4 regions of the Streptomyces sp. NPDC107546 genome follow, and region 2 is predicted to be linked to each of the others. Evidence: riboswitches for the same ligand, from Rfam matches in the RefSeq annotation. Region 2 holds a riboswitch; each other region holds the start of a gene.

Region 1 (4,062 bases), on a different contig from region 2:
CGCGCCCAGGATCGTGGCCCTGGTGCCCGGCGTGGTCACGGACGATGTCGACGCGGTGCGGGCCAAGGCCACCGAGAACCTCGCCTTCTACGAACAGATCCCATCCTACGCGCGAGTCATCGAACTCTCCGGCGGCCGGCGGGCCGCCGACCTGGCCGTGATCGGCGACGAGAAGACGGTCGAGGCCGAGGTACGCCGTTACCGCGACGCCGGCGCCACCGAGGTCGTGTTCTCGGGCACCGAGATCGCGGGAGAAGCCGATCGCCGACGCACCTGGCGACTCCTCGGCGAACTGGCCGGCTGAGTACACCCGTCCGCTCGACAACCCCCTGTATCCCCTGCCCGAAGGCCCCCGGCACAAAGGAGATCCCCCATGACCACCGAGGCCGCCACCACGGACCTCCACGCCTTCACCGAGACCTGGCTGGAGTGGTACCGAGCTCAGGAGGCCCGGCTCGCCGCCCCGCACGGGTTCCTGGCGATCACCGGCCTGCACTGGCTCGACGACCGACCCCAGCGCTTCCCGGACGCGCCCGGTGCGTGGCGCACCGGCCCTGAAGGCGTCGTCGTAGACCTCGACGACGCCGAGGAATTGGTCGTCGACGGGGCGCCGGTGCGCGGCGAGCACCGCTTCGGCGTGCTTCCCGAGCGCGGCGGCGTCGACGCCCTCTGGGGAGACGCCGTCATCGAGATCGCCAGGCGCGGCGGCCAGGACATCGTGCGCCCCCGGCACCCGGACGCGCCGCTGCGCACGGCTTTCACCGGAACGCCCGCCTACGCCCCCGACCCGCGCTGGGCCGTGACGGGCCGCTACATCCCCTTCGACACTCCGCGGCCGACCACCGTGGGCGCCGCGGTCGAGGGCCTTGAGCATGTCTACGACGCCCCGGGCAGAGTCGAGTTCGAACTCGACGGGCGCCCGCTGTCGCTGACCGCGTTCCCCGGCCACGGTGCGGGACGGCTGATGGTGCTGTTCACCGACGAGACCTCCGGGGTCACCACCTACGCCGCCAACCGGGCCCTGGCCCTCGATCCGCCCGCCGCCGACGGTACGGTCGTCCTGGACTTCAACCGTGCCACCAACCTGCCGTGCGCCTACACGGACCTGGCCACCTGCCCGCTGCCCCCAGCCGAGAACCGGCTGCCGGTGGCGATCGAGGCCGGCCAGAAGATTCCCCGCGAGCGCGGCGGCTCCTGAGCTGGACGCACTCTCGCCCCGACTCCCCATACAAGGCGTCCTTTTGCGCCGTTGGCGTACGACAAGACCGCTCCGTACGATCACGAACGGCATTGAGTGTCAGCGTCAAGCCCTGGCTCGCTGACCGGCAACCCTCCCGCGCGGTGGGGGTGCGCCAGGTGAAAGCCCGCCGGGATCACCGATGATGTCCGCAAGCGCGTGGCCCCGTGACCGGGGCCGGATATGTGGAGGACCGATATGCGGCACGGTGGTGACCTCAGCGCCCGCTTCGCCGGCGCCACCGTGTTCTCCCGTCTCTCGCGCCGGCGTCACATCGACCTCAAGCGCTTGACCAGCTGTCTCTGTCAAGCCTGACGGGCCTTCCCGCCGCTGGTCGCAGTACGGCACCTGTCGTCGCCGCACCCGCCTGCGCCTGATCTCCGTCTGTCTTTGATCCCCCCTTGACGAGCGCAATCCCGGCGGCCAGTACGAGATCCCCGCCAGCTGCTTCCTTGGTCGGGAAGTAGTGGTCGAGCTGCGATCTGCCGGCGATCTGCTGATGCCCGCGGCGCGGCGGAGCTGCTCGTTGTTCGTCGCATGGACTCCCTTTGTGTGGATGAGTTCCGCAGCGTGCTCCACGATGGGGGCGTCGCAGGTGATGGTCGCGGAGTGGGTGTCCAAGCTCACCGCGGACAAGCTCCAGAAGCTGGCCGACCTCGGGCTGGAGTGGGCGGCTGCCTGAAGCGGTGCGGTCAGACCGACCGTCGGTGGCGGGCGAGGGCGGCGTGGAGTTCGCTGTGCAGCAGGTCGGGCAGGGCGGCGCCCGTCACCGGCGGCGCCAGCCAGGACCGGCAGATCGTCAGCGTCCGACCGACGGCCCGCGAGGCCGCGTCCGACCGGCGAAACGGGGTCACATCCTGCCAGGACGTGACCCCGTTTCTGCTGTACGAGCCGCACACGGCGGTCAGGCCCAGGGGCTGACCGGTGTGAAGGAACTGTCGGCGCGGAAGGTGGCGTTGTCCTGGTAGGTGTCGAGGCGCAGCTCGTAGTTGTAGTGGCGGATGTAGCGGCCGGGGTAGTTGTACGATTCCAGGCTGACCGAGCCGGTGGTCGAACCGGGCCGGGCGCAGTAGGTGGCGTCCTTGTTGAAGAGTGCCGTGCCGTTGCTCGCGTCGGCGCGGATCCGGAAGTCCTTGTGGCGCAGGTAGCGGCCGGAGGGGTCACGGAAGGAGTAGCAGCTTCCGTCGGCCAGGCCGGGGACGACGGTGAAGGTGGCGCTCTGCTTGACCGCCGTGGTGCTGGAGGACGTCACCGGGTCGAGGTAGCCCAGGCTGTCCGAGCGCACGACGGCGTAACGGCCGGGGAAGTTGACGGACCGGAGCGAGCGGGTGGTGTTCGTGGGCAGGGCGGTACCGCCCGAGACGGGGTCGACGCTGCTCAGGGTGGGGACGACCTTCTTGATCAGGCCGTCGGTGTCGAACTCCATCTTGTCGACGGTGGTTTCGCGGTGGGTGCCGTCACCGCCGGGGATGGCGAAGCGGTGGTAGGCGATGTACCAGTCGTCGGTGCCCGGCACCTGCACCACGGAGTGGTGACCGGTGCCCTTGATACCGAGCGAAAGGTCCTTCTCCAGGATCACGCCCCGCTTGGTCCAGGGTCCGGTGGGCGAAGAGCCGGTGGCGTAGGCGACCCGGTAGTTCTCGTCGCGCGTGTCGTTCTCCGACCACATGAGGTAGTAGGTGCCCTTGCGCTTGATGACGAAGGAGCCTTCGTTGTAGCCGCTGGGAGTGATCTCGGTGACCTTCGAGGCGTCGAACGAGACCATGTCGTCGTTCAGCGGGACCACGTAGGCGTGACCGTTTCCGAAGTAGAGGTAGGACTGGCCGTCGTCGTCGGTGAAGACGTCCGGGTCGATCATCTGGCCGGCGTAGGCTCCGCGGGCGATCAGCGGCTTGCCCAGGGGGTCCTTGAAGGGACCGGTGGGCGAGTCGGAGACCGCGACACCGATGCTGGTGTCGGCGGAGTAGTAAAGGTAGTACTTCCCGTTCTTCGCGGTCGCCGTCGGGGCCCAGGCCCGGCTGTCGGCCCAGCCGATGTCGGGACCGAGGTCGAGAATGACGCCGTGGTCCGTCCAGTGGACCAGGTCCTTGGACGAGTACGCCTTGAACTGCGTACCGCTCCAGCCCGCGAAACCGTCCGTGGTCGGGTAGATGTAGTACGTGTCGCCGAAGCGGACGATGTTCGGGTCGGCGGTGAGCCCCGGCAGGACCGGGCTCCTCATGATCTGCGCGGAGACCGTCCAGGTCCGCTTCGTCCCGTCGGAGCCGGTCACCTGGTACGTCACGGGGTTGGTGAAGTCGCGCGGTGTGCCGGAGGCCGGGCTGATCGACGAGCCCTGGGGAGAGGGTGAACTGCGGGGCGATCGCGGTGAGGCCGGTGCCCTCCTTCATCGGCAGGGTGATCCTGCTGTTGGCGTCGTCGATGAGGGCGGCGATCTTCCGTGAGGGGTCGGTGACCGTGGCGATGCCCGTGGTGTTCCCGCTGACCGTGAGGACCTCGGCGGGCGTCAGCGCGCGGTTGTAGACGCGGAAGTCGCGCATCTTGCCCTTGAAGAGCTTGTCATTGGTGAAGAGGGACTTGCCGATGTAGTCGGCCGTGGTGGTACCGGACCCGATGGAACCGGGGGTGAGGGTGACCGACGTGTTGCGGGCCACCTCCACGCCGTCCCTGTAGAGGACTCCCGTGGTGCCGGTCTGGGTGTAGGTGACGTGCTTCCAGACCGAGCGCGGCAGCGCGGTGGAGGTCCGAGTGTTCTGCTCGGTGGACGGGGCCCCGGAGGCGATGGCGGTCCGGAAGGCATCGCCGGTGGTGAAGAGGTACCCGTT
Region 2 (4,062 bases):
GTGCGGATCGGTCCGGTTACGCCATGCTCTGTACCATGATCAGCACCTGGGGCAGGACAGCCGTGGGAGCGCTGCGCGGACAGTCGGCGCCGGTGACGTACGGGCTGATCGTCCTGTGCTGCGTGCTCTTCGTCGTCGGACCGGCCGCGGGGCTGAATCCGGCCTACGGGACGGGGGACGCGCTGCTCGCCGCGCAGCGGGCCTACTTCGCACGCTGGGGCGTGGTGCCGGTGGAGCTGTTCAGCGGGGCCCCGCGAGCGGCGCTCACGCCCGCGACCGCGCTGTTCGTGCACGGCAGCTGGGTGCATCTGCTGGGCAACATGCTCTTCCTCTATGTCTTCGGGGCCATGGCCGAGGAGCGGATGGGGCATGTGGAGTTCGCCCTGTTCTACCTGGGCTGCGGCTGCCTGGCGCTGCTGGGGTACGCGGCGGCCAACGCCGCGTCGGCGCAGACGCTGGTCGGAGCGTCCGGGGCGATCTCCGCGGTCCTGGGTGCGTTCCTGTTCCTCTTCCCCGACGCGCGGGTGACCAGTCTCTTCCCGTTCCTGTTCTTCCTGCCGCTGAGGTTCCCGGCCTGGGTGGTCCTGCCGTTCTGGGCGTCCCTGCAGTGGATGGCGGCGGGCCGGGCCGCGCAGGGGCCCGGGGTGGCCTACCTGGCCCACCTGGTGGGGTTCTCGCTGGGGTTCCTCTATGCGTGGGTGCGCTACGTGCCTACGAGTAGGGTGAAACCACCAGCCCAGGCCCCCGAGGGAGAACAGCAGCCGTGATCACCGCGATCGTGCTCATCAAGACCAGCGTGGACCGGATCCCCGAGATCGCGGAGCGGATCGCCTCGCTGGATTCCGTCAGCGAGGTCTTCTCCGTGACGGGGACGTACGACCTGATCGCCATGGTGCGGGTGAAGGAGCACGAGGAGCTGGCGGACGTCATCCCCGGGCGGATCAGCAAGATCCCGGGGGTCGAGGCGACGGACACCCACGTGGCGTTCCGTACCTACTCCCAGCACGACCTGGAGGCGGCGTTCGCGATCGGGCTGGACGCCTGATCCGCCCGATCCGCTGAACGCCGCCTCACCGGCCCTACCGGTTCAGACCGCCGGGACGCAGCGGCCGTTCTCCGTGCGGTACTGCCACCGCGCGCCGTCGCTCACCAGTTCCGTCACCGCGTTGACGAAGCGCTCCACATGCTCGTCGGGGGTGCCGGCGCCGAAGCTCACCCGGATCGCGTTGAGGGACTTCTCCCCGGGCGCCGCCTCGGGGGCGCCGCACTCGCCCTGGGTCTGGGGGTCGCTGCCGAGCAGGGTGCGGACCAGCGGGTGGGCGCAGAACAGGCCGTCGCGGACGCCGATGCCGTACTCGGCGGAGAGCGCGGCGGCGAAGTGGGAGCTGTTCCAGCCCTCGACGACGAAGGAGATCACGCCGACGCGGGGGGCGTCGTCGCCGAAGAGGGAGAGGATCCTGACCTCGGGGACGTCGGCGAGGGCCTCCGTGACCCTGCGGATCAGGTGCTGCTCGCGGGCGACCAGGGTGTCGAAGCCGGCCTCGGTGAGGGCCTTGCAGGCGGAGGCGATGGCGTAGGCGCCGATCACGTTCGGGGAGCCGGCCTCGTGACGGGCCGCCGTGTCGTGCCACTCCACGTCCACTCCTCCGTCCGTCCGGCGCGTGACCTTGCGGCTGGCGCCGCCGCCCGCGAGGTACGGCTCGGCCTGGCGCAGCCAGTCGGCGCGGCCGGCCAGGACGCCGGAGCCGAAGGGGGCGTAGAGCTTGTGGCCCGAGAAGGCGACCCAGTCCACGTCGAGGTCCTTGACGGACACCGGGTGGTGCGGGGCGAGCTGGGCGGCGTCCAGGACGATACGGGCGCCGTGCGCATGGGCGGCCGCCGCCAGCTCCTGTACCGGCCACAGCTCACCGGTGACGTTGGAGGCACCGGTGACGCAGACCAGGGCCGGGCCGTAGGGGTCGCGGTCGGCGAGGGCGCGCTCCAGGGTCTCGACGGCCTGCCGGGGGCTGCTCGGGGCGTCGAGGTAGGTGACCCGGGCGTCCCGCCACGGCAGCAGGGAGGCGTGGTGCTCGGTCTCGAAGACGAAGACCTGGCAGTCGGCCGGGAGGGCGGCGGCGAGGAGGTTGAGCGAGTCGGTGGTGGAGCGGGTGAAGACCACCTGGTCGGTGTCGCGGCAGTCGAGGAACTCGGCGACCGTGCGGCGGGCGTTCTCGAACAGGTCGGTGGACAGCTGGGAGAGGTAGCCGGCGCCGCGGTGGACGCTGCCGTAGTACGGGGCGTACGCCGCCACGTCGTCCCAGACGCGCTGCAGCGCGGGGGCGCTGGCCGCGTAGTCGAGGGCGGCGTAGGTGACGTCGCCGCCGGTGACGAGCGGGACGGTGACATCGCGCCCCAGAACGGGCAGCGGGGCACAGACGGACTGGTCGACGGCAAGGGTGGAGACGGACATGGGTGTACTCCCGTAGGGCAGGCGAGACTCACCGGTGCCGGAGGCGCGCACGGGCGCAGCGGTGTCCACGGCACGGAGAAGGTGAAAGGAAAAAGGAGCGCGGAGGCGGGGCTCTGCGGCCCTAACGCATTCGCTTGCTCACGGAAGGCTCCCTCGAACGACCAGGACCCCTGGAAGGCACGAGGGGTCCGCGCTTGCCGCAGACCTCGCTGCCTGCGACCTGGTCCTCACCCGGGGCACCCCGCCACGGACGGAGGGTTGCCGGACAGCCGGCCGGGGCCGAATGGCTGTCGCTCATGACCTGATGTGGAAACTACGACAGGTGATCAGCTGCTCGCAACTTCTGTCCGTATACCGGGACGGGCGGACCCGTCCCGGTGCGTCACCGAATCAGGTGGTGCTTCGAGTGCCGCCCCCAGCGCATACCGAACAGAAGGAGGCTGGCCAGGAAGACCACTATGCCGATGATCAAGAGGTAGAACAGCCCCTTCACGACCACGCCGATGATGCCCAGGGCGACCGCCGCGAGGATCAGGAACAGGAAGAACGCCATCATGGTGACCACTTCCCTCGGCCCGGGGTCAGCGGCGCGCGAGACGGCGTCCGCGGTCGGCACCGGGCTCGTAGGACCTGTCGTAGTGTTTGAAGATCTCTTCTTCCCGCTCGACCGGCAGCACGTCGTCCACGCCGATGGACGGCGCTTTGCGTACCTGCCCCTTGGAGTGGGCCACCTGGACGTATCCGGGTCCCACGGTCGCCTCGTCGATGGGGACGAAGACGAGCCTCTGCCGGGTCACCAGCCCGGTGCGGACGGTGGCCATGGCGGGCGTGTCGGTGGTGGTGTCGACGTACACCGCCTCAAGGGACCCGATCTTGCGGCCCTTGGCGTCGATCACGTCCCGGTTGCGCCACTCGCGGATATCGGCTGAATGGATCATGCCCAGCCTCCTTGCGGCCCGCGGGAGAGCTGCCTTTGTCTCACTGTACTCCAGCCAGCCTGACCTGGCCTTTTCCGCGGGGCGTGCCCGGAGTCAGGCGTTACTGGCGGCCACCCACCGCTCCAGGGCACGCTTGGCCGCGCCCGAGTCGATCGACTCGGCGGCCTTGGCCATGCCGGTGCGGATCTGGTCCGCCAGCGGGCCGTCACCCGGCTCCAGCGCCACCAGCGCCGCTGCAGAGTTCAGCAGGACGGCGTCCCGTACCGGGCCCGTCTCCCCGTCGAGAAGGCGGCGGGCGACCTCGGCGTTGTGGGACGGGTCGCCGCCGCGCAGGGCCTGAACCGGGACCAGTTCGATACCGGCGTCCCGCGGGTCGAAGGTCTCCTCGGTGACCTTGCCGTCGCGGACGATCCAGACGTGGGAGGTGGCAGTCGTCGTCAGCTCGTCGAGGCCGTCGTCGCCGCGGAACACCAGGGAGGAGTTGCCGCGCTCGGCGAGCACCCCCGCGATCATCGGCGCCAGTCGCGGGTCTGCGACGCCGACCGCCTGGGCCTTCACCTTCGCCGGGTTGGTCAGCGGGCCGAGGGCGTTGAAGACGGTCCGGATACCCAGCTGACCGCGCGCGGCGGCGACATGGCGCAGGGCGGGGTGGAACTTCACCGCGAAACAGAAGGT
Region 3 (4,062 bases), on a different contig from region 2:
CGGACCACCGGAAGTGCCCCGGTTGGGGGAGCCGCTCCGCGAAACGCGTCTCTCTCACACTGCGGACTCCCCTCTTGACGCGGGCCGCGGCCGGATCGACACTCCAAGGAGATTTCCTAGTGGACAGGTAGGGAAACATGGGGCGCCTGAGGCCGGTCATCAGCCGTGTTCGTCGCACGCGCCGGCAGTCCCTCCTGCTGACCTCCCGCCGTCACATCGATCTGCTGCGCGTCTGCAGCGCGAGCAGCCGCCGGCGCTGAGACCGGCGGAGCCACGCCGCGCCACCCCGCGCCCCCGCCATCCCGCGCCCCCGCCATCCCGCGCCGGGGAGCGCCGCCTGCCCGCGGGCCACCGCCCCCGCACCCTCGCGTCCCAGAACCCCGGGAGAGACATGTCCGCCCATGCCCTGACCGCACTCCCGTCCGCACAGCCGGTCCCCGCCTTCCGTGGCCGGATCGGCTGCGACGCGCGCAGCGGCCACTACGCCGTGCCGCGCCGCTACCGTCTCCACCTGTCCCTGGCGTGTCCGCACTGTCTGCGGATAGCCATCACGCACAGCCTGCTCGGCCTCGACGACGTCTGTCCCGTCACGCTGCTGCCCGCGGTGCCCGACGGACCCGGCGGCGAGTACTCCGCGCTGCGTCCGCTGTACGAGGCCAGTGCCCACCGCTACCCCGGAGCCGCCCTGGCACCGGTGCTCAGCGACGACTGGTCGGGCCGGATCGTCAGCACCCACGCCCCGGACATCATGCGCGACCTGGCGCGGCACTTCGGCACGGACCGCCCCGCGCTGTATCCGCAGGGGGCGAACGCCGAGATCGAGGGCGTCCAGCGGCTGTGCGAGCAGGGCATCGACGCGGCCGCCCAGCGCGCCGGACGCGTCGACGCCGACACGGAGGAACGGGAGGCCGCGCTCACCTCGCTGTTGTGCACCCTGCGGTCACTGGAGGGACGGCTCGCCCGTCAGGAGTACCTGCTCGGTGACCGGCTCACCGCAGCGGACGTGGAGTTGTGGGTCAGTCTGGTGCAGCTCGACACCGTGCACCGCTGGCACCTGGACGCCGCCGCGGTGCACCGCATCGCCGACCACCCGCACCTGTGGGCGTACGCCCGCCGACTGGCCGCCCACCCGGCCTTCGGTCCGCACCTCGACCACGCCGGTATCGCCCGGCGGCATCACGCGCACTGTCGGGGACTGGAAGCCGCGGGCGCCGCGGTGCAGATCCTGGACTGGGCCTCGCACGTCCCCAACGGCGCGTGCAGCGGGACGAGTTGAGAGGGAGAACGGCGCCGCTGGGTAAGTATCACCTGGTGGACGGACGTTGACATCGCTTGCGGCGCCTGTATTGACTTACGGCCACAAAGGTCATGAGCGTCAGCGACAAGCCCTGGCTGGCTGACCGGCAACCCTCGCACCGCGGTGGGGTGCCCCAGGTGACGACCCGACCGGATGACGTTTCGGTAAGCGCGTGGCCCCCCGGGCCGGAAAACGACGGAGACAGTGATGTACGCAGCCTCCAGGACAGCCGCAGTGCGGCTGCGTGGCTGCGTCCTGCTGTGCGCCAACCGTTCCGTCGACCTGCTCCGCGTCAACAGCGCGCTGTGTACCACCCCGGGCTCTGCCCGCTGTCGCGGCTGACGGCCTTCTGAATCCCTGACGCGCACCGCCGCCGCGGTGTGCCCTCGTTCCGTCCCACCCCCGGTGCACTCACGCTTCACCAGCCTCGTCACGCCGCGGCCCGCGCCGCCGGGCGGTGCCGTGGCGAGCCGCCCGGGGCGTCCGACTCCGCTGGAGCCTGTCATGAGTGAACCCCCCGGAGCTGCCGTGTCCCTCGCCCCGGCGCCGCCCGACGAATACACCGCGGTCAAGCCCCCCGCGATCCAGCGGGTACTGCCCCTGCGGCGGCCGGGCCGCTGGATCGCCACGGCGATCGTGCTGGTCCTCGTGGCCCAGTTCGTCCACGGCCTGGTGTCCAACCCGTTCTACCAGTGGAACCGCTTCGCCTACTGGTTCCTGCGTCCCACCCTCCTCGACGGGCTGCTCATCACGCTCGAAGTCACCGCGCTCAGTGCTGTGTTGGGCCTGCTCGGCGGAATCGTGCTCGCACTGGCCCGGCTCTCGAAGAGCCCGGTCCTGCGCGCGGTCAGCTGGACGTACGTGTGGGCGCTGCGCTCCATACCGCTGATCGTGGTGCTGATCTTCCTCTACAACTTCAGCGCCCTGTACAAGACGCTGAGCGTCGGCGTGCCCTTCGGCCCGGCCTTCTTCAGCTTCGACGAGTCCAAGCTCGCCACCGACATGGTCGTCGCCGTCGTCGGACTGAGCCTGAACGAGGCGGCGTACGCGGCGGAGGTGGTCCGTGGCGGCATCCTCTCGGTCGACCAGGGCCAGCACGAGGCGGCCGCCGCGCTCGGCCTGCCGAAGGGCCACCAGTTCAGGCGGATCGTTTTTCCGCAGGCCCTCAGGTCCATCACCCCGAACTACGTCAACCAGCTGATCGGCCTGATCAAGAGCACCTCACTGGTGTTCTATGTGTCGCTGCTCGACCTGTTCGGCTCCGCGCAGACCATGGGCAGCACCTACCCCGGCGACATCGTGCCGCTGCTGCTGGTCGTCACCGTCTGGTACCTGATCCTGACGAGCCTCGTGTCCGTCGTCCAGTTCTACGTCGAGCGGTACTACGCCCGCGGTGCCACCCGCGCACTGCTGCCGACCCCGTTGCAGAAGCTCCGCACCGGTCTCGCCGAGCTGCGGGCCCGTGCGCGCAGGGAGGCCGCCGTATGACCACCGACACGCTTCAGACCCGCCCCGCCGCCATCCAGGTGCACGACGTGCACAAGGCGTTCGGCGCCCACCAGGTGTTGCAAGGCGTGGAGTTGACCGTGCGGCCGGGCGAGGTGACCGTGATCCTCGGCCCGTCCGGCTCCGGCAAGTCCACCCTGCTGCGGGTGATCAACCACCTGGAGAAGCCCGACCGCGGCTATGTCAGCGTCGGCGGCGAACCCATCGGCGTGCGCCGGCACGGAGCCCATCTCAAGGAGCTGAGCGAGCGGGTCATCCTGGGCCAGCGCAGCCGCATCGGGTTCGTCTTCCAGAACTTCAACCTCTTCCCGCACCTGACCGTGCTGGAGAACGTGACAGCGGCGCCGGTGGCGACCGGCAAGCTGACCAAGCAGGAGGCCCGGGACCTCGCCCTCGACCTGCTCGGCCGGGTCGGACTCGCCGACAGGACCGGCGCCTACCCGCGGCAGCTGTCCGGCGGCCAGCAGCAGCGCGTCGCCATCGCCCGCGCGCTCGCCCTGCGGCCCGGCGTCATCCTCTTCGACGAACCCACCTCCGCCCTCGACCCCGAGCTCGTCGGCGAGGTGCTGGCCGTGATCAAGGACCTGGCCGGCGGCGGCACGACGCTGGTCATCGTCACCCATGAGATCGGCTTCGCCCGCGAATGCGCCGACCGGGTGATCTTCATGGACGACGGCCGGATCGTCGAACAGGGGCCGCCCGCCGATGTCCTGGACAACCCCAAGCACGAGCGGACCCGGGACTTCCTGAGCAAGGTGCTCTGAACCCGCCGGTTCCGCGTTCCTCCCCACAGCCTCCCCCCACGCCCACGCCCACGCCCACACCTCCACCGCTCACCGGCCTCAATGGGCTCGCGAAGCCGCTGGCCGACGCCGTCAACCACCTGATCAAGAACGGCCAGTACGCCAGGTGGCTCGCCGCCTGGAACCTCTCCAACGAGGCCGTCGCCAAGTCCGAGGTCAACCCGCCCGGGCTGCCGCTCGACAACTCCTGACCGAAGGGATTCCCGGAGTGCGGAACAGACGGCGGAGCGGGGCTGTTGTCGTCGACGACGAGCTGCGCGCCACGACGGCCGTACGGACGGAGGTGCAGGACGTGACCCGTACCGTGCACGCTCGCGTCCTGAACCCGTCCCGCCGTCCGCTTCTGCACTCCCGGGCCCACATCGATCTGCTGCGCGTGGCCGGCGCGCTCTGTTGCTCCTGACCGTCCCCAGCCCTCGGCCGGGGTACCCCCCATCTAGCCGCGCCCGCCCTCCG
Region 4 (4,062 bases), on a different contig from region 2:
CGGTCGGGAATGTACGGAGAACTCGCCCGAATTCAGGGCAAGTCGGGCCGGGCGAAGGGAATGAATGGCGCAAAAGCCCTGCACACTTTGGCTGCTTCTTGTCGAGCGCGCGGCAGGTGATCGCGGGTCCGGAAGGGGAGTCCGGGAGCGCGTTCCCCAACTCTACCGCGCTCAACCATGCAGAATTGCCCCCTCCGTTTCTCTCACGGAGAGGGCAATTCGATGAACTCTCGGTTACCTGCGTTACCGAGGGTAAGGATCGCGCGTCCGAACGACCGTCAGCCGCCCGCGACCGCGGGGATGATGGAGACGCCCGCGCCGTCCGGGGTGGCGGTCTGAAGGCCCTGCTCGAAGCGGACGTCGTCGTCGTTCACGTAGACGTTGACGAAGCGGCGCAGCTTGCCCTGGTCGTCCAGGACGCGGGCGGCGATGCCGGTGTGGTTCTTCTCCAGGTCGGCGATGACCTCGGCGAGGGTCGCGCCCTCGGCGGTGACCTCGGCCCGGCCGCCCGTGTAGGTGCGCAGGATGGTGGGGATGCGGACGTTGACGCTCATCGGGGGATGACCTCCGGTCGGGGTACGGCTGCTGGGTTGTGGCGGGAGGAGATCAGACGAGACCGGCCTCGCGGAAGGACTCGAGGGTAGGACGGATCGTCGCGGTCAGCCCCGTGTCGGCCACCGCGTCCAGCGTCTTCAGACCGTCCCCGGTGTTGAGGACGACCGTCGTCTTCGCCGGGTCGAGGACGCCGTTCTCGATCAGCTTGCGCGTGACACCGACGGTCACGCCGCCCGCCGTCTCGGCGAAGATGCCCTCGGTGCGCGCCAGCAGCTTGATGGCGTCCACGATCTGCTCGTCCGTCACGTCCTCCACGGCGCCGCCCGTGCGGCGGGCGATGTCCAGGACGTACGGGCCGTCGGCCGGGTTGCCGATCGCCAGCGACTTGGCGATGGTGTTCGGCTTCTGCGGCCGCACCACGTCGTGGCCCGCCTTGTACGCGACCGACACCGGCGAGCAGCCCTCGGCCTGCGCACCGAAGATCTTGTACGGCTTGTCCTCGACGAGCCCGAGCTTGATCAGCTCCTGCAGACCCTTGTCGATCTTCGTCAGCTGCGAGCCGGAGGCGATCGGCACCACGATCTGCTCCGGCAGCTCCCAGCCGAGCTGCTCCGCGATCTCGTACGCCAGGGTCTTGGAGCCCTCCGCGTAGTACGGCCGCAGGTTGACGTTGACGAAGCCCCAGCCCTCGCCCGCCGGGTCGCCGATCAGCTCCGAGCAGAAGCGGTTCACGTCGTCGTAGTTGCCCTCGATGCCGACGAGCTCGCCGCCGTAGATCGCGGCCATGACGACCTTGCCCTGCTCCAGGTCGTGCGGGATGAACACGCAGGAGCGGAAGCCGGCACGGGCCGCCGCGGCGCCGACCGCGCCCGCGAGGTTGCCGGTGGAGGAGCAGGACAGGGTGGTGAAGCCGAAGACGCGCGCCGCCTCCAGCGCCTGGGCGACCACGCGGTCCTTGAAGGAGTGCGTCGGGTTACCGGAGTCGTCCTTCACATACAAACCGCCGGTCACGCCGAGTTCCCGAGCGAGGTTGTCGGCCTTGACGAGCTTGGTCCAGCCCGGGTTGAGGTTCGGCTTGTCGGCGACGTCCGCCGGGACCGGCAGCAGCGGCGCATAGCGCCAGATGTTCGCGGGGCCCGCCTCGATGCGCTTCCGCAGTTCCTCGGTGTCGTAGCCGGAGAAGTCGTAGGCGACCTCGAGCGGGCCGAAACACTCCTCGCAGGCGAAGACCGGGCCGAGCGGCACCCGGTGGCCGCACTCGCGGCAGGACAGAGCCGCGGCGGGGCCGAGGTTCACGGAGTCGGTGGTGCTTGCAACTGTCTGCACAGCCATGTCAGGCGAGGCCCTTTCTCCTCATCTTCCTCACGACGCATCTCGCCGTGAGACGGAATTGGCACCTTCCCTAGCCGGGAGCCCCGCCTGCGAAGACGAGAGCCGACTGGAGGGTTGCCGGGGCTTCACCGGGCCGTGTCCCTCTGCCCCTCTGGATGAGCTGTATGTGGTTGTGTCGCCGGCGACGGGCCGGGGTGACCCCGACATGCGATGGTCACCGGCGTTGTTCAAGACTGTAACCGACGGCCGGGAGAGTTGAGATAGTCGTCCGAACCGCGAGATGGATCACAAGAGAGACCATTCGACCGTCCCCGACTCACCCCCCACCCGTACGAACGTGAGGAGCCGCAGACTGTGCTGGAAGAAGTCGAGCGCTGGCTGAGCACCCGCTCCTGGTCCGTCACCGACCGCCCGCTCCACCAGATCATGGCCGCGAAGCGAGCCTCGGGCTCCTCGGTCAGCGTCGTGCTGCCCGCGCTCAACGAGGAGGAGACGGTCGGCGAGATCGTCTCCGCCATCCGCCACGACCTCGTGCGGCAGGTCCCGCTGGTCGACGAGATCGTCGTCGTCGACTCCGGCTCCACCGACCGCACGTCCCAGGTCGCCGCCGCGGCCGGCGCGAGGGTGGTGCACCGCGACACGATCCTGCCACGCATACCGGCCGTGCCCGGCAAGGGCGAGGTGCTCTGGCGCTCCCTGCTCGTCACCGGCGGCGACATCGTCTGCTTCGTCGACGCGGACCTGAAGGAGTTCTCGTCGGACTTCGTGACCGGGATCGTGGGCCCGCTGCTCACCGACCCGGACGTGGACCTGGTGAAGGCGATGTACGACCGGCCGCTGGGCGGCGCAGCGGGCCAGGGCGGCCGCGTCACGGAACTGGTGGCGCGCCCGCTGCTCAACATGCACTGGCCGCAGCTCGCCGGGTTCGTCCAGCCGCTCGGCGGCGAGTACGCGGCCCGCCGATCCCTGCTGGAACGGCTTCCCTTCCCGGTCGGGTACGGCGTCGAGCTCGGCATGCTGGTGGACGCGCTGCACCTGGTGGGCCTGGACGCGCTGGCCCAGGTCGACGTCGGGGTGCGCAAGCACCGCCACCAGGACGGGCAGGCGCTCGGCCGCATGGCCGCCGCGATCTACCGCACGGCCCAGCTCCGCCTGGCCCGCGGCCATCTGGTCCGCCCGGCCCTCACGCAGTTCGAACGGGGGGCGGACGGCTTCGAGCCCCGGACGTACCGGGTGGACACGGAGGAGAGGCCGCCGATGGCGGAGATCGCGGAGTACATGGAACGAAAGGTGGCCTGAACCGTACGCAGCCGGACGTCCGAACGTCCGGACGTGACGGACACGGTTCCGCATACGGCCGAACCGTACGTTTGAGCGTTTTCGGCGCGGGCTAGGTTTCGTGGCATGGCTTCCACGCAGCATGCGCACGGCGCCCGCATCCTCGTCGCCTCCAACCGCGGCCCCGTCTCGTACGCGCTGGACGACTCCGGGCAGCTCACCGCCAAACGGGGCGGAGGCGGTCTGGTGTCCGGTCTGTCGGCGATCGGCCCGGACGCGGACGCGGTCTGGGTGTGCGCGGCCCTGAACGACGGCGACCGCGAGGCCGTACGCCGCACGGGTGGCGCGCTGGATCCGGCCCACACCGGTGGCCGGCGGGTCCGGATGCTCGACATCGACGCGACGGTGTTCTCCGAGGCGTACAACGGCATCGCGAACTCGGTGCTGTGGTTCGTCCACCACATGCTGTACCAGACGCCGCTCGAGCCGGTCTTCGGCAGGGAGTTCCGGCACGCGTGGGCGTCGTACGAGGCCTACAACCACGCGTTCGCCGAGGCGCTGGCCGAGGAGGCGGCCGAGGGGGCGGCGGTCGTGGTGCAGGACTACCACCTGACGCTGGTCCCGGGGATGCTGCGGCAGCTGCGGCCGGACCTGCGGATCGGTCACTTCTCGCACACGCCGTGGGCACCGGTGGACTACTTCCGGATGCTTCCGGACGACATCGCCGGTCAGGTGCTGCGCGGCATGCTGGGCGCCGACCGGCTCGGCTTCCTCACCCAGCGGTGGGCGGACGCCTTCGCCGGGTGCTGCGAGGCGCTCGTCGGCGGGCTGGGGAACACCCGGATCGGGGTGCACGGCCTGGGCGCGGACGCGGACTTCCTGCGCGAGCGGGCGCAC

What was found. A riboswitch is a leader RNA that binds a small molecule or an ion and turns the genes downstream of it on or off. The one in region 2 is predicted to bind S-adenosylmethionine.
Region 1: another riboswitch for S-adenosylmethionine. It lies ahead of ACZ7L1_RS31985 (putative leader peptide); the one in region 2 lies ahead of ACZ7L1_RS03070 (aminotransferase class V-fold PLP-dependent enzyme).
Region 3: another riboswitch for S-adenosylmethionine. It lies ahead of ACZ7L1_RS12980 (amino acid ABC transporter permease); the one in region 2 lies ahead of ACZ7L1_RS03070 (aminotransferase class V-fold PLP-dependent enzyme).
Region 4: another riboswitch for S-adenosylmethionine. It lies ahead of thrC (threonine synthase); the one in region 2 lies ahead of ACZ7L1_RS03070 (aminotransferase class V-fold PLP-dependent enzyme).

What each region holds. Positions count from the first base shown of each region.
Region 1 covers NZ_JBVKBA010000032.1:34,271-38,332, reverse strand. The annotation lists gene ACZ7L1_RS31995 (LLM class F420-dependent oxidoreductase) at 1-304, shown strand, start outside; gene ACZ7L1_RS31990 (DUF1684 domain-containing protein) at 374-1,198, shown strand; SAM riboswitch class IV at 1,287-1,401, shown strand; gene ACZ7L1_RS31985 (putative leader peptide) at 1,421-1,552, shown strand; gene ACZ7L1_RS31980 (hypothetical protein) at 1,794-1,919, shown strand; gene ACZ7L1_RS31975 (hypothetical protein) at 1,930-2,091, opposite strand; gene ACZ7L1_RS31970 (AbfB domain-containing protein) at 2,142-2,522, opposite strand; partial or broken gene ACZ7L1_RS31965 (family 43 glycosylhydrolase) at 2,595-4,062, opposite strand, start outside.
Region 2 covers NZ_JBVKBA010000002.1:113,854-117,915, reverse strand. The annotation lists gene ACZ7L1_RS03080 (rhomboid family intramembrane serine protease) at 36-767, shown strand; gene ACZ7L1_RS03075 (Lrp/AsnC family transcriptional regulator) at 764-1,045, shown strand; gene ACZ7L1_RS03070 (aminotransferase class V-fold PLP-dependent enzyme) at 1,088-2,449, opposite strand; SAM riboswitch class IV at 2,635-2,751, opposite strand; gene ACZ7L1_RS03065 (hypothetical protein) at 2,832-3,005, opposite strand; gene ACZ7L1_RS03060 (PRC-barrel domain-containing protein) at 3,031-3,387, opposite strand; gene trpD (anthranilate phosphoribosyltransferase) at 3,481-4,062, opposite strand, start outside.
Region 3 covers NZ_JBVKBA010000007.1:174,759-178,820, forward strand. The annotation lists gene ACZ7L1_RS12975 (glutathione S-transferase C-terminal domain-containing protein) at 392-1,276, shown strand; SAM riboswitch class IV at 1,365-1,474, shown strand; gene ACZ7L1_RS12980 (amino acid ABC transporter permease) at 1,802-2,785, shown strand; gene ACZ7L1_RS12985 (amino acid ABC transporter ATP-binding protein) at 2,782-3,567, shown strand; partial or broken gene ACZ7L1_RS12990 (ABC transporter substrate-binding protein) at 3,648-3,797, shown strand; gene ACZ7L1_RS12995 (putative leader peptide) at 3,815-4,009, shown strand.
Region 4 covers NZ_JBVKBA010000018.1:124,798-128,859, reverse strand. The annotation lists gene ACZ7L1_RS25370 (MoaD/ThiS family protein) at 279-554, opposite strand; gene thrC (threonine synthase) at 607-1,887, opposite strand; SAM riboswitch class I at 1,906-2,049, opposite strand; gene ACZ7L1_RS25360 (glucosyl-3-phosphoglycerate synthase) at 2,242-3,186, shown strand; gene ACZ7L1_RS25355 (alpha,alpha-trehalose-phosphate synthase (UDP-forming)) at 3,292-4,062, shown strand, end outside.